One region of the Clostridium sulfidigenes genome, then DNA from elsewhere that is predicted to be linked to it. Evidence: predicted binding sites of a transcription regulator. Region 1 holds the regulator's gene; the other holds the start of a gene.
What was found. The regulator HrcA, encoded in region 1, represses chaperone genes, less so after heat shock. The targets are predictions, from matches to a motif close to TGTTAGCACTCNNNNNNNNNGAGTGCTAACA.
Positions count from the first base shown of each region.

Region 1 (7,498 bases):
GGAACCTTTATGTCTGTACCAAGAGCAGCCTTTGCAAAGGATATATGGGTTTCCATATGGATGTCAAAGCCTTTACGTTTAAATATATTATGAGATGTAACTCTTATATTTATATAAAGATCTCCTGCTGGACCTCCATTTTCGCCTGCTTCACCTTGTCCTCTTAGCGGCATTACATTACCTGTATCAACACCTGCTGGAACATTAACTGTTAAATTTCTAGTTTTTCTTTCTTTACCATTTCCTCTACAAGTTGAGCATGCTTCCTCTATTATAGTACCTTTACCTCCACAAGCATCACAAGTTGTAGTTGTAGAAATCACTCCTAATGGAGTTCTTCTTTGAACATTTATCTTACCTCTACCGCTACACTTAGAGCAAGTTTTAGGAGTAGTACCTTTTTTAGCTCCTGTGCCTCCACAAGTTTCACATTTTTCTCTTCTAGTAACTTTAATTTCCTTCTCACAGCCAAATACAGCCTCTTCAAAGGTTAAATTTAAATTAAATTCTAAATCTGCACCCTTTCTTGGAGCATTTTTATTAGATGAAGAGGAAAATCCTCCTCCAAAGATATCGCTAAAAATATCTCCAAAGCCTCCAAAGCCTCCACCGAAATCAAATCCATCAAAACCTTGGGCTCCGTTAAAGTCTGCAGTACCAAACTGATCATATCTCTGTTTCTTCTCTGGATCTGATAAAACTTGATATGCTTCATTTATTTCTTTAAACTTTTCTTCTGCTTCAGCATTTCCTTGATTTCTATCTGGATGATACTTTAAAGCAGCCTTTTTAAAAGCTTTTTTTATCTCATCATCACTGGCACTTTTATCTATGCCAAGTACTTCATAATAATCTTTATTAGCCATATTTAAAATTCACCACCTATTTTACTTCGAATAATATATTAAGATATATTATGTATAATTGCAACCATGTATTAATGGGAACATTAAATTTTCACATTAAAATTTAACATTAAAATCAGTTTTAAGGGATGAGTGTTTCATCATCCCTTAAATAATTTAATGAATATTATTCTCCATCTACTTTAAAATCTGCATCTACAACATTGTCATCATGTGGTGCATCTTGAGCTCCTGCTCCTGCTGCTCCACCCATGTTGTTTGGATCAAAACCTTCTGCTCCTGGCTGTCCGCCTTCAGCTTGGTATACCTTTGAAGATACAGCGTAGAATTCTTGTGTTAACTCTTCTGTAGCTTTTTTAATAGCTTCTATATCTTCTCCATCTTTAACTGATTTTAATACTTGGATTCTTTGTTCTACCTTAGCTTTATCATCAGCAGAAACTTTATCTCCTAGGTCAGTTAAAGTTTTTTCTGTTTGGTAAACCATTTGATCTGCAGTGTTTTTAACTTCTATAGCTTCTTTTCTCTTCTTATCTTCTTCTGCAAATCTTTCTGCTTCATTTACTGCATTTTGGATTTCATCATCACTTAAGTTAGTTGAAGCTGTGATAGTTATATTAGCTTCTTTTCCAGTTCCTTTGTCTTTAGCAGAAACTTTAACTATACCGTTAGCATCTATATCAAAAGTTACTTCGATTTGAGGAATTCCTCTTGGAGCTGCTGCAATTCCAGAAAGAGTGAATCTTCCTAAAGTTTTGTTGTCAGCTGCCATTTGTCTTTCACCTTGAACTACGTGAATTTCAACAGATGTTTGACCGTCTGCTGCAGTTGAGAATACTTGGCTCTTCTTAGTTGGAATTGTTGTATTTCTTTCGATTAATGGAGTAGCAACTCCTCCTAAAGTTTCAATTCCTAGAGTTAATGGTGAAACGTCAAGAAGTAATACATCTTTAACATCTCCTGTTAAAACTCCACCTTGAATAGCTGCACCTGCTGCAACACACTCATCTGGGTTAACTCCTTTTGATGGTTCTTTTCCTGTAAAGTTTTTAACTGCTTCTACAACAGCTGGGATTCTTGTAGATCCACCAACTAATACAACCTTGTCAATTTCTCCTATTGAAAGATCAGCATCTTGAAGAGCTTTTCTCATTGGCTCAATAGTTCTTTGTACTAAATCATGAGTTAATTCATTGAATTTAGCTCTTGTTAGGTTCATATCTATATGTTTTGGACCTGTAGCATCAGCTGTGATAAATGGAAGATTGATGTTTGTTTGAGTAGAAGATGATAATTCTATTTTAGCTTTTTCAGCAGCTTCTTTTAATCTTTGAAGTGCCATTTTATCATTTCTTAAATCAATTCCATTAGAAGCTTTAAAATCTTCAGCTATATAATCCATAACCTTTTGGTCAAAGTCATCTCCACCAAGACGAGTATCTCCATTTGTAGATTTAACTTCGAAAACTCCATCTCCAAGTTCTAAGATAGATACGTCGAAAGTACCACCACCAAGGTCATATACAAATATCTTTTGGTTTGTATCCATTTTGTCAAGACCATAAGCAAGAGATGCAGCTGTTGGCTCGTTTATAATTCTCTTAACATCAAGACCTGCAATTCTTCCTGCGTCTTTAGTTGCTTGTCTTTGGCTATCATTGAAGTATGCTGGAACTGTGATAACAGCTTCTGTAACTGTTTCTCCAAGGTATGCTTCAGCATCTGCTTTTAATTTTTGAAGTACCATTGCAGATATTTCTTGTGGAGTATATTCTTTTCCATCTATATTTACTTTATGATTTGTTCCCATTTCTCTTTTAATTGAGATTATAGTTTTATCTGGGTTTGTTATTGATTGTCTTTTTGCTACTTGACCAACAAGTCTTTCACCATCTTGTAAGAAAGATACTACTGATGGAGTAGTTCTAGCACCTTCTGCGTTTGGTATTATAACTGGATCTCCACCTTCCATAACTGATACACAAGAGTTTGTTGTTCCTAAATCAATTCCTATAATTTTTGCCATTGTAATTTCCTCCTATAAATTAATACACTTATTTTCTTCTAATTTACTATATACATTTATTTTTAATTAAAGATTAAAATCTTTATAAATCATAGATTAATTTGCTACTTTAACCATACTATGTCTTAATACTTTATCGCCTTTTTTATATCCCTTTAGGAATACTTCAGCTACTTGATTTTTTCCTAAGTTTTCATCTTCTATATGCATTACTGCATCATGGAAGTTAGGGTCAAATTCTCCATCAGATGAGATTTCTTCAACGCCTAGCTTTTCAAAAGAAGCTGTAAACTGATTTATAGTTAATTCAATACCTTTTTTAAGATCTTCTGCACTACCATCTACTGCAACAGCTCTTTCTAAATTGTCTAATACAGGTAGTATTTCCTTTAATACATCAGCACAAGCTTCTGTATATATATTTTCCTTTTCCTTAGAAGTTCTTTTTCTAAAGTTATCATATTCAGCTACAGTTCTTAATAATTTATCTTTCAAAGAATCATTTTCTTCTTTAAGCTCTTTAATTTCTTCTTTGCGATTTCTGAATTTTTTCATCTCATCTTCCTTATCATCTTCCTCTTTAACCTCTGAGGTTTCTTCACCGGAAGTGCCTTCCTCTTCATTTTGTTCTTTTTCAGAAGGGTCATTTTCTAAAATTTCATCCGCATTATCTTCCATATCTTTTTTATCTAGCTCTTGGTTTTCTTCCATATTATTTTCCAATGCTCTTTCCTCCAATCTAAATGTTTATCTCATTTACTTTGAATTTTGAATATATATAAACCCATAGTTAATCTGGATCATATATGCTAGAGATCTTGTCGTTTATCTCATTAACCACAGTATCAAGAACAGCTATAACTTTATCATAATGGATTCTTGTAGGTCCTATAACTCCTATGGTACCCATAATACGGCCATTGCAACTATAGCTAGCAGTGATTATACTGCACTCTTTAGCGCACTCCACAAAGTTTTCTTCTCCTATACTAATAAATAAAGATTCCTTGTTTCCTTTGCTAAGAATTTCATTTAGGTTTTCTTCATTATTTACTAACCCTAAAAATGCCTTTGCCTTATCGATGTTATTATATTCAGGATAGTTAAATATATTTGTAGCACCCTTAGTATAAATTTCACCATAATCTCCCAACACTAGTGTTTCATGAAGAACAGGAATTATACAGTCAAATATCTCTTCGTAACCAACTAATTCATTTTTTAAATTAACAAGGAAATCTAGAGTAATTTGTTCTATGCTAATCCCTACAAGTAGTCTATTAAGAGCATTATTCACTTTTACTAGCTTATTGTCATCTACTGGATTTGTTACTCTAATAGTATTATTTTTTATATTACCATTGTCTGTTATTATTGTAGATAAAATTATGTGCTTTTCTATTGCTAATAACTTTATATACTTAATACTTGACTTTTTAACAGGAGCAACTTTTACTACAGAAGTTAGTCTAGTAATATTAGAAAGTACATCTATAGCACCCTTAATTATACTATCTATTTCACTTATAGATGTGTCCTTTATCAGGTCATGTCTTATAGTTTCATGCTCTTCTTCTGTAAGTCTGCTAGGGGTCATAAGTCTATCTACATAAAGTCTATAACCCTTATCAGAAGGTCGTCTTCCAGAGGATGAATGGAGTTGTTCTAAAAATCCCATTTCTTCAAGATCAGCCATTTCATTTCTAATAGTAGCTGAACTTATTCCTAAATCGTATTTTTTAGATATGGTTCTTGAACCTACAGGTTCTCCGTAAGTTATATAATCATTTATTATAGCCTGTAAGATTTTAATCTTTCTTTCATCCATATCCATGTTATCACCTCTTTGTTAGCACTCACTACTCACGAGTGCTAATGACTATATTTAATATATATCACTTATAAAATTTAATGTCAATATGATTCATAAATTATTTACAAAATTATCTGATTGATAAATTATTTACAAAATTAAATCTGCCATTACTTGATTACTTAGTTCTATCCCTCTTTTAGTAAGGTATAATCTATCTCCTTTTAAATTTAATAAGTCCAACTTTACATACTTATCTATAACCTCTTTATATTTTTCAAAAATGGAGATGTTAAACCTTCTCTTAAATTCTTCTATACTTATACCTTCTATTTTTCTTAATCCTAAGAACATGAACTCTTCTATATCATCCTTTAAGGAATTTTCATTACTCTCTACCACTGCAGAGCTTTTATTTTCCATAGACATTATATAGGTTTCTATTTTTTCTTCATTTCTATACCTAATGCCATTAACATAGGAATGGGAAGATGAGCCACAACCAATATAATTTTCTAAATTCCAATATATTTTATTATGCCTGCACTCTAATCCATCCTTTGCAAAATTGGAAATCTCATACTGGTGATATCCTTTTATCTCTAAAAAATTAATGGCTTCAGCATACATGTCCCTTTCCACATCTTCATCAGGTAAAATTAATTTATCCTTTTCATAAAGATTATAAAACTTAGTTCCTTCTTCTATGATTAAGCTGTAGCAAGAAATATGCTCTGGGTTTAACTCTACAACCTGACTTAAAGTTTCCTTCCACTGAGCTAAACTTTGATCTGGAAGTCCAAACATTAAATCTACATTTATATTATTGAAACCAAAATTCCTTAACATTTCATAGCTATGTTTAAAATCCTCAAGGGAATGAATTCTTCCTAGTGAATTAAGGTGACACTGTTGCACAGCTTGAAGTCCCATAGAAATTCTATTTACTCCCATGGCTTTAAAAATTTTTAGTTGCTCCTCATTAAAAGTCTTAGGATTCCCCTCAATAGTAAACTCAAAACCTTCCACTATCCTGTTTAATCCCCCTAGGGCTTTTTCTATAATTTTCCATCCATCAATGCACAAATAGGTGGGAGTTCCCCCACCTATAAATATGGTGCTTATAATTTTATCCTGGCAAGATACTTTAATTTCCTCACTCAATGCCTTAGCATAATCTATCATTAAACTTTCTTTACCACTATAGGAAGGAAAATCACAGTAATGACATTTCATCTTACAAAAGGGTATATGAATATATAATCCCACTGTATTTAATCCTACTGTATCCATTTTTCTTCTCCTTTAATATCCACTTCATTAACTTCTGAAAATTCTTCTCCATGACAAGGTTAATCGCTAGGAAACTAAATTTGATTAAGAAATTCTAAGTCTTCGCTTTTATAAATTTACCTACCCTCACCATTCGCCGTCATGGCTCAGGGTTCGGCTCTTGCCGTCGTGGCAAGAATTACGGTAATTTTATAACGCTCCGACTAAGAATTTCTAAAATCAAATTTATGATTGTTTCTACGCCGATTACCTATTGTCATTGCGAAGAATTTTCATGACATTAATAAATTAATTTATTATAAGTACTAATAACTAGTCAACTTTAAGTACTGCCATGAATGCTTCTTGTGGAACTTCAACGCTTCCTACTTGTCTCATTCGCTTCTTACCTTCTTTTTGTTTCTCAAGAAGTTTTTTCTTTCTTGAGATATCTCCACCGTAACACTTAGCAAGTACGTCTTTTCTCATAGCTTTTACAGTTTCTCTAGCTATTATTTTAGCTCCTATGGCTGCTTGAATTGGAATCTCAAACATTTGTCTTGGAATAATCTCCTTAAGCTTTTCTACCATGGATCTTCCTCTATGGTAAGCTCTATCTGCTGGAACTATCATAGATAGTGCATCCACTACATCTCCATTAAGAAGTATGTCAAGCTTAACAAGTTGAGTTCTCTTATACCCTTTAAGTTCATAGTCAAAGGATGCATATCCTCTAGTTCTAGATTTTAAAGCATCAAAGAAATCATATACTATTTCATTAAGTGGAATATCATAGTTAATTACAACCCTAGTTTCTTCGATATATTGCATATCTATGAAGGTTCCTCTCTTCTCTTGGCATAACTCCATGATTGCTCCTACATAATCTGAAGGTGATATTATTGAAGCCTTAACTTCTGGCTCTTCCATATAGGATATTTCACTTGGCTCTGGTAAGTTAGTTGGGTTTGTAATCTCTATAATTTCCCCATCAGTCTTAGCTACCTTGTAAACAACGGAAGGTGCAGTGGTAATTATATCCAGATTAAACTCTCTCTCTATCCTCTCTTGAATTATCTCCATGTGAAGTAATCCTAAAAATCCACATCTAAATCCAAAACCTAGAGCTATAGATGTCTCTGGTTCAAAGGATAGGGCTGCATCGTTAAGCTGTAGCTTTTCAAGAGCTTCCTTTAATGTTTCATACTTAGCTCCATCTACAGGGTATATTCCACTAAACACCATAGGTATAGCTGGTCTATATCCTTCTAGCGGTTGAGCTGCTGGTCTTCCTGCTTCTGTGATGGTATCTCCAGCTCTAGCATCTTTTACATTTCTAATAGCTGCACTTAAGTATCCAACGTCTCCAGCTCTAAGTTCATCCACCTTTAATGGACCTGGAGTAAATACTCCTACCTCAGTTACATCGTAGACTTTATTAGTATTCATTAATTTGATTTTAGTTCCTGGCTTTACTACCCCATCAAATACTCTGATGTAGGTTACTACACCTTTATATGA
Region 1 covers NZ_JBQHQR010000001.1:307,969-315,466, reverse strand. The annotation lists gene dnaJ (molecular chaperone DnaJ) at 1-866, opposite strand, end outside; gene dnaK (molecular chaperone DnaK) at 1,033-2,892, opposite strand; gene grpE (nucleotide exchange factor GrpE) at 2,989-3,615, opposite strand; gene hrcA (heat-inducible transcriptional repressor HrcA) at 3,683-4,720, opposite strand; gene hemW (radical SAM family heme chaperone HemW) at 4,856-5,998, opposite strand; gene lepA (translation elongation factor 4) at 6,311-7,498, opposite strand, start outside.

Region 2 (7,498 bases), on a different contig from region 1:
ATTTCTTACTGCCGCGAAGTTTGGTATAGCTATTAATGCTATGATTGCCATTACTGCTAGAACTATGATTAGTTCTATTAGTGTAAAACCTTTTTTCTTTTTGTTGTTTGCTCTTTTTATCATTTAAAATGACCTCCTAATTATTTCTATTTATTTCTAAAGGGTTTCCCCTGGTTAGACCTGTTATTTTGTTTTGACTATGCTTTAAATAATTGTGAATACTTGACTTTCATATTAGTTAAAAGATAGGCTTGTCCTTTTTACATTACGTTGTACATTTCAAACATTGGAGTTAGGATGGAGATTATTAGGAATCCTACTACTACTCCCATTATCACTAGCATTATTGGGTCTAGGATTGTGGTGAAGGCTTCTATTGCTCTTTCTAGCTCTTCGTCGTAGAAGTCTGCTGTTTTGCTTAGGATGTTGTCTAATTCTCCAGCTTCTTCTCCAATTTTTATCATGGACCCTAGCATTGGTGGAAATAACTGTGATTCCTTTATGGCATCGGATAGTGTATCTCCAGCTAACATTCTTTCTTTTACTGTTTTTAGTTTTACATCTGCATATTTATTTTCTAATACTGCAGATACTACATCTATGGAGCTGGCTATGGATAGTCCTGCTCCTAAAACTGTAGATAATCCCCTTGAAAATCTTGATACTACAATCTTTTGATTTAAGTCTTTAAAGAGAGAGTTTTTCAGTTTATATTTACTGTACATATAAATTCCAGAGTCAACTCTCTTTGTATAATATTTAAAGCCTATTATTATACCTACAATAACAAGGCCTATTAATACACCGTAGTGCCTTATACCATCTCCTAGAGATAGTACTATCTTTGTCATGGCTGGAAGGTCTGAACCTGCTGATTCAAACATATCCATAAACATTGGCATTATATAGGTTAGAATAAATACCACTACAAACACTGTTACTGTGGCTAATATGCCTGGATAGATTAAGGCATTTTTTAATTTACCATTCATCTTGGTTTGCTTTTCATAGTAAGTGGCCATCCTATTCATGATGGAATCTAGGGTACCACTTTGTTCACCAACTTGAATCATGCTTATAAGTAAGGTTGGAAATTCATTAGAGTATTTACCCATGGCTACAGATAATTCTTCACCTTTTCTTATATCTTCATCTACTTTTACAAGGACTTCCCTTAGCTTCTTGTTAGGTATTTGCTCTGCTAAAAGACTTATGGCATTAGTTATGGAAACACCAGCTTCTATCATGGTAGCTAGTTGTCTACAAAATATAGATATATCCTTGTTGTTAACCTTATTTCTCTTTCCTAGAATAATCTCCTTACTACCTATAGCTTCCTCAATGGACAGTGGTGAATATCCACTAGATACCATAAGGTTAAGTACCTCTTCCCTACTCCTACATTCATGTACTCCTTGAATAACTTCACCCTTAGAGCTAATAGCCTTATATTTATATTTAGACATAATTTAGTTCTCCTTCCTCTACAAGTTATCCATAAATATTATCTTCATCATTTCTTCCATTGTGGTTTCACCTTTAAGAACTAACTCTCTACAACTATCTGATAAAGTCTTCATACCTTTTTTAACAGCTTCATCCTTTAATTCTTCTGGGTTATTAGATTTTATAATTAAATCTTTTATATCTCTATCTACATTCATTATTTCATAGACTCCAAGTCTGCCACTATAACCAGTATAATTACAGCTAGCACAACCCTTGCCTCTATGAAGAGTTATTTTATCATCACTATTTAAGTTAAGAAGTTTCCTTTCAGCTTCATCACCCTCATAGGCTTCCTTACAGCTTGGACATATTCTTCTAACCAGTCTTTGAGCTATTACTCCTTTTATGGCAGTGGCCACTAAGAAAGGTTCAACTCCCATATCTATAAGTCTTATTACTGAGGATGGTGCATCATTTGTGTGTAGTGTACTAAGAACCAGGTGACCTGTTATGGCAGCTCTTATACCAACTTCAGCAGTCTCGCTATCTCTCATCTCCCCTACCATTACTACATCAGGGTCTTGTCTTAATATAGACCTTAAGCCTGCAGCAAAGGTAAGTTCTACCTTACTATTTACATTTACTTGATTTATTCCATCCATGGAGTATTCCACGGGGTCTTCTACAGTAACTATGTTCTTATTAATATCATTAAGTTCCCCTAAAATAGTATATAGAGTGGTGGATTTTCCACTTCCTGTAGGTCCTGTTACTAAAATTATTCCATGGGGTGCAGATATGATATTTTCAAGATTTTTTATATTTTCACTACTCATGCCCAGATTATCTTTTCCAATTTTATAGTTGCTTCTATCTAGTATTCTTATTACAACCTTTTCTCCTGTGATAAGAGGTATTATAGACACACGCATGTCTATATTTTTATTATTGATTACAGTAACTATTCTTCCATCCTGAGGAATTCTTTTTTCAGCTATGTTAAGATTTGCTAGAATTTTTATTCTAGTAACTATGCCTGGAAGTACATCAATATTTAAAGATGATATTTCTTCTAGCTGACCATCTATTCTATATCTAACTCTTATATATTTTTCATAGGGCTCTATATGAATATCTGAAGCTCTTTGTTCCACTGCATTTTTAAGTAGGGAATCCACTAGTTTTACAGTGGGAGCATTTTTAACTTCATCAATCTTTTCTATATCTTCCGTCTTATTATGAAACACTATCCTAGACCTGGTTATCTCTTCTACAGCACTTTCCACATTTCTATCTGAATAATACTTTTCCGTAGCCTTATGGATGTCATCCTTTGTGGATATATAAGGTTCCACTCTTAGTCCTGTAGTTATAGCTACATCATCCATAGCAAATATATTTAAAGGATCTGATACAGCTACCTTTATTACTCCATCAGCAGTATAAAAAGGGAATAATTCATATTTTCTACATAAGCCTTCGTTAACTAATTTAACAGCCTTAGAATCTACATCTATATTACTTAATGTTACTCTTTCAATACCTAACTGTTCTTGAAGTACCTCTATAATAATATCCTCTGTTACTATACCTTCATCGATTAATAATTCTCCCAGTTTTTTTCTCTTTACCTTTTGAATCTCTAAGGCTTCTGATAATTGTGACCTGGTAATTTTATTTGCCTTTACTAGCAAGTCACCTAGTCTGACAGTATTCCTTGCCATTTCTCTCCACCTCACCTTTACAATTAATTTATTTGTCCTTATCTAAAAGTTTTATACTTCTTTTTATTTCTTAAAACTCCTTATATTAAATGAAATTTAATATATATTGTTCTCCAATGATTAAAACTATATATGCTCCCATAGCCAAGCTAGGTCCTAAAGGAATATACTCATCCTTTGATTTCTTTTTTGATGCAATTAACATAACTGCAATTGTTCCTCCTATAATGAAGGATATGAGTAAAAAGTATATCTCTAATTTCCATCCTAGAAATAATCCACATAATACTGCTATTTCAATATCTCCAACACCCATGCCACCAGTTAAAACATATATTAAACCAATAACACCTAGGCCTATTAATCCCCCAATAATATAGTTAGTTATACTATGGGAGTATGCTACAGTTTCTATAAGGATAAAGATTATACCCACTGCCATTCCACTATAAACTACACTAGAATACACATCTGTAGTATCATAATCAATAAGGGCTATGACTATTAAAAATAGAGTTAAAAGGGAATACTTAAAAAAGCTTAACCCTATGCCATATCTAAGATATATTCCTACTAATAAAATCCCTGTAAGCCCTTCTACTAAGGGATATCTCATAGAAATCTTAGATTCACAATATCTACATTTACCCTTAAGCCATAGATAACTTACTATTGGAAATAAATCCTTCCATTTCAATCTAGTATCACAATTTCCACAATGGGAAGGTGGACTAATTAATGACTGATTGTTAGGTATTCTATAAATACATACATTTAAAAAACTTCCTATTACTACTCCATATAAAAATACTATAAAACCCATAATTTATTATCCTTTTACATTTATTTCTATTTAGAAATCATTATACTATATTTTTACATATGTGTATATAAAATACACGCAAAAAAACCGACTAAATTTATAATTTAGCCGGTTGTACCATTAACTCAACAACTTTCAAGGTACCCAAATAAAAAAGTTGCATCATTGTATCTAAACTTACTTTCTTTTTATATAAACTTACTTTCTTTTTATATAAATTTATTTTACATTTATATAAATTTGTTTTATTGTTGTATAAATTTATAAATGTTAAACATATTATACTATAATTTGTATTATATTTCTATATACTTTCCTTGTTATGTGTTATTTTATTACATTTATCCTTAAAATCCACTGTTTTAAAGGTTTTTATAGACTTTGTAGATAATTAAATTGATAAAATTTGGAGAGAATTTATGTGAACATTAATTATGGATGTAAAAAAAGACTTCCATGAAAACTTCATGAAAGTCTTAATTCTATTTAATATTTAATTTTAGTACATTCCGTCCATTCCCATTCCTGGTGCACCTGGCATTGGAACTGGGTTCTTTTCTGGAATATCAACAACAGCAGCTTCTGTTGTTAAGAATGTTGATGCTACAGATGCAGCATTTTGAAGTGCGCTTCTTGTAACCTTAGTTGGGTCAACTATTCCAGCTTTAATCATATCTACATATTCAGCATTTAATGCATCATAGCCTATTTCTGTAGCTGAATTTCTAACTCTTTCAACTACTACTGAAGCTTCTGCACCAGCATTTGTAGCTATTTGTCTTAATGGCTCTTCAAGAGCTCTTCTTACAATGTTAATACCTACTTGGATTTCTGAAACCTCTGAAGTTAGTTTAGCAACTGCTTCTATTGCATTAATATAAACAGTTCCACCACCTGCAACGATACCTTCTTCAACTGCAGCTTTTGTAGCAGCAAGAGCATCTTCAATTCTTAATTTCTTTTCTTTTAATTCTGTTTCAGTAGCAGCACCAACTTTGATTACTGCAACTCCACCAGCAAGTTTTGCAAGTCTTTCATTTAATTTTTCTTTATCAAATTCAGAAGTTGTATCTTCCATTTGTTTCTTAATTTGATTTACTCTAGATGCTATATTTTCTTTTGCACCTTTTCCATTTACGATAACAGTGTTTTCTTTAGTAACTTTAACACTATCAGCTCTTCCTAACATTTCAATAGTTGCATCTTTAATGTCGTGTCCTAATTCTTCTGAAATTACTGTACCACCTGTAAGTATTGCTATATCTTCAAGCATTTCTTTTCTTCTATCACCAAAGCCTGGAGCTTTAACAGCAACACATGTAAATGTTCCTCTTAATTTATTAACTACTAAAGTAGCTATTGCTTCACCTTCAACATCTTCAGCAATTATTAAAAGTTTTTTACCTTGCTGTACTATTTGCTCAAGAATTGGAAGTAATTCTTGGATGTTAGATATTTTCTTATCAGTTATTAAAATGTATGGATTATCAAGTACAGATTCCATCTTATCTGTGTCAGTTACCATATATGCACTTAAATATCCTCTATCAAATTGCATACCTTCAACAACATCAAGTTCAGTTCCCATTGTTTTAGACTCTTCTACAGCTATAACACCTTCGTTACCTACTTTATCCATTGCTGTAGCTATTAGAGCTCCAACTTCCTCGTCTGCTGCTGATATAGCTGCAACTCTTGCTATGTCTTCTTTTCCATCTACTTGTCTAGAGTATTTTTTTATTTCTTCAACTGCTGTATCTACAGCCATTCTTATACCATTTCTAAGTAACATTGGGTTTGAACCAGCTGTTACATTCTTAAGTCCTTCTCTTATGATCGCTTGAGCAAGTACTGTAGCAGTTGTAGTTCCGTCTCCAGCTACATCGTTTGTTTTGTTTGCAACTTCTTTTACAAGTTGTGCTCCCATATTCTCATATGCATCTTCAAGTTCTATTTCTCTAGCTATTGTAACACCATCATTTGTTATAAGTGGTGAACCAAATTTTTTATCTAATATAACATTTCTTCCCTTTGGTCCTAAAGTTACCTTAACTGTATCTGCAAGTACGTCTACACCTCTTTGCATAGCTCTTCTTGATTCTTCTCCGAATAAAATACTTTTAGCCATATTCATTTACCTCCTATGATATGTGAATTTCTTAGCTTATCATTAAAATATATTACTTATTCTAATATTGCTAATATGTCTTCTTGCTTTAATATAATATATTCTTGTCCTTGTAATTTAACTTCTGTTCCTGCAAATTTAGAAAATAATATCTTATCTCCTATTTTCACTTCCATCTTAATTTCTCTTCCATGAGAATAAGTTCCTGGACCTACTGCAACGACTTCTGCCTCTTGTGGTTTTTCTTTTGCAGTACCTGCTAGAACTATTCCTCCTTTAGTTATTTCCTCAGATTCTAATCTTTTGATTACAACTCTGTCGCCTAATGGTCTGATATTCATAAAAAACCCTCCTAATTGTTAGTTATTTATATAATTTTTTTATTTATCTTTATTTATTAGCACTCACGACTATTGAGTGCTAACTACAATATAATAATATATAATTATTATTTTATAAGCAAATCTTTTATTTTAATAGAACCTGGTAAAATAAGCGAATATATTAAAATATCTCACTCATGGTAATATTTTCTCTTATTTTCTCTTATTTTTACCTTTATGCTTTAAGGCTCTATGGAAAAAGTCTATAATGCTATGTCCTTTAAGTATTCCGACTAAAAATAAGACTCCTGATACTACCCCTATAATTATCATAGATACATAGTCCCCTCTATGTATACCGTGGCCAAACATGGCAGATGTGATTATCCATGGTAATCTACCAGCAGAAGAATATAATATAAAATCCCTTAGAGTTACATTGGATATACCAGCTACATAAACTAATATATCTTTAGGTATTCCAGGTATAAAGTATATTACAAAGATAACTATATTATTACTTCCAGCATCTAATATTCTCTTTATCTTAGTTAAATTATTTTTTTCAATAAGCTTATTTATATACTTTTTCCCAAATAATTTAGCTATAAAATAAGCAACTACACTTCCAAGAATTATCCCTACTGCAGAGGCAATTCCTCCTACTAAAGGTCCGAATATGTATCCACCTGCTACTTGAACAACTTCTCCTGGTATAAAGAATATTATTACTTGTATCATTTGTAGCACTACAAAGGCAATTATACTATAACTACCAAAGGATAGTATTAATTTTTTTAATTCTTCTGGATCTCTAAATACAGTGAATTTCTTGGAAAATTCCCAATAGGCTATTAATAATACTACTATAACTATAGTCCATATTACTCCATTTGTTACATACTTTTTTATCTTATTTTTATTCTCCATACCTTTCCCACCTTGTATACCCTTAGTTTATGTTCTATATATCAACATATTTCTAACTTAATCTATTTTTATATTGTTTTCTCTTGCATAATAAAATAAGTATTGTTGTGCAAATCCAGAT
Region 2 covers NZ_JBQHQR010000002.1:167,441-174,938, forward strand. The annotation lists gene ACTNBA_RS02670 (type II secretion system protein) at 1-123, opposite strand, end outside; gene ACTNBA_RS02675 (type II secretion system F family protein) at 261-1,466, opposite strand; gene ACTNBA_RS02680 (GspE/PulE family protein) at 1,485-3,173, opposite strand; gene ACTNBA_RS02685 (prepilin peptidase) at 3,259-3,996, opposite strand; cyclic di-GMP riboswitch class II at 4,094-4,178, opposite strand; gene groL (chaperonin GroEL) at 4,496-6,124, opposite strand; gene groES (co-chaperone GroES) at 6,181-6,465, opposite strand; gene ACTNBA_RS02700 (TVP38/TMEM64 family protein) at 6,661-7,377, opposite strand; gene ACTNBA_RS02705 (DNA-3-methyladenine glycosylase family protein) at 7,435-7,498, opposite strand, start outside.
Region 2: groES (co-chaperone GroES) is a predicted target of HrcA. The motif match lies at 6,520-6,550, and genes of this name have one in related genera.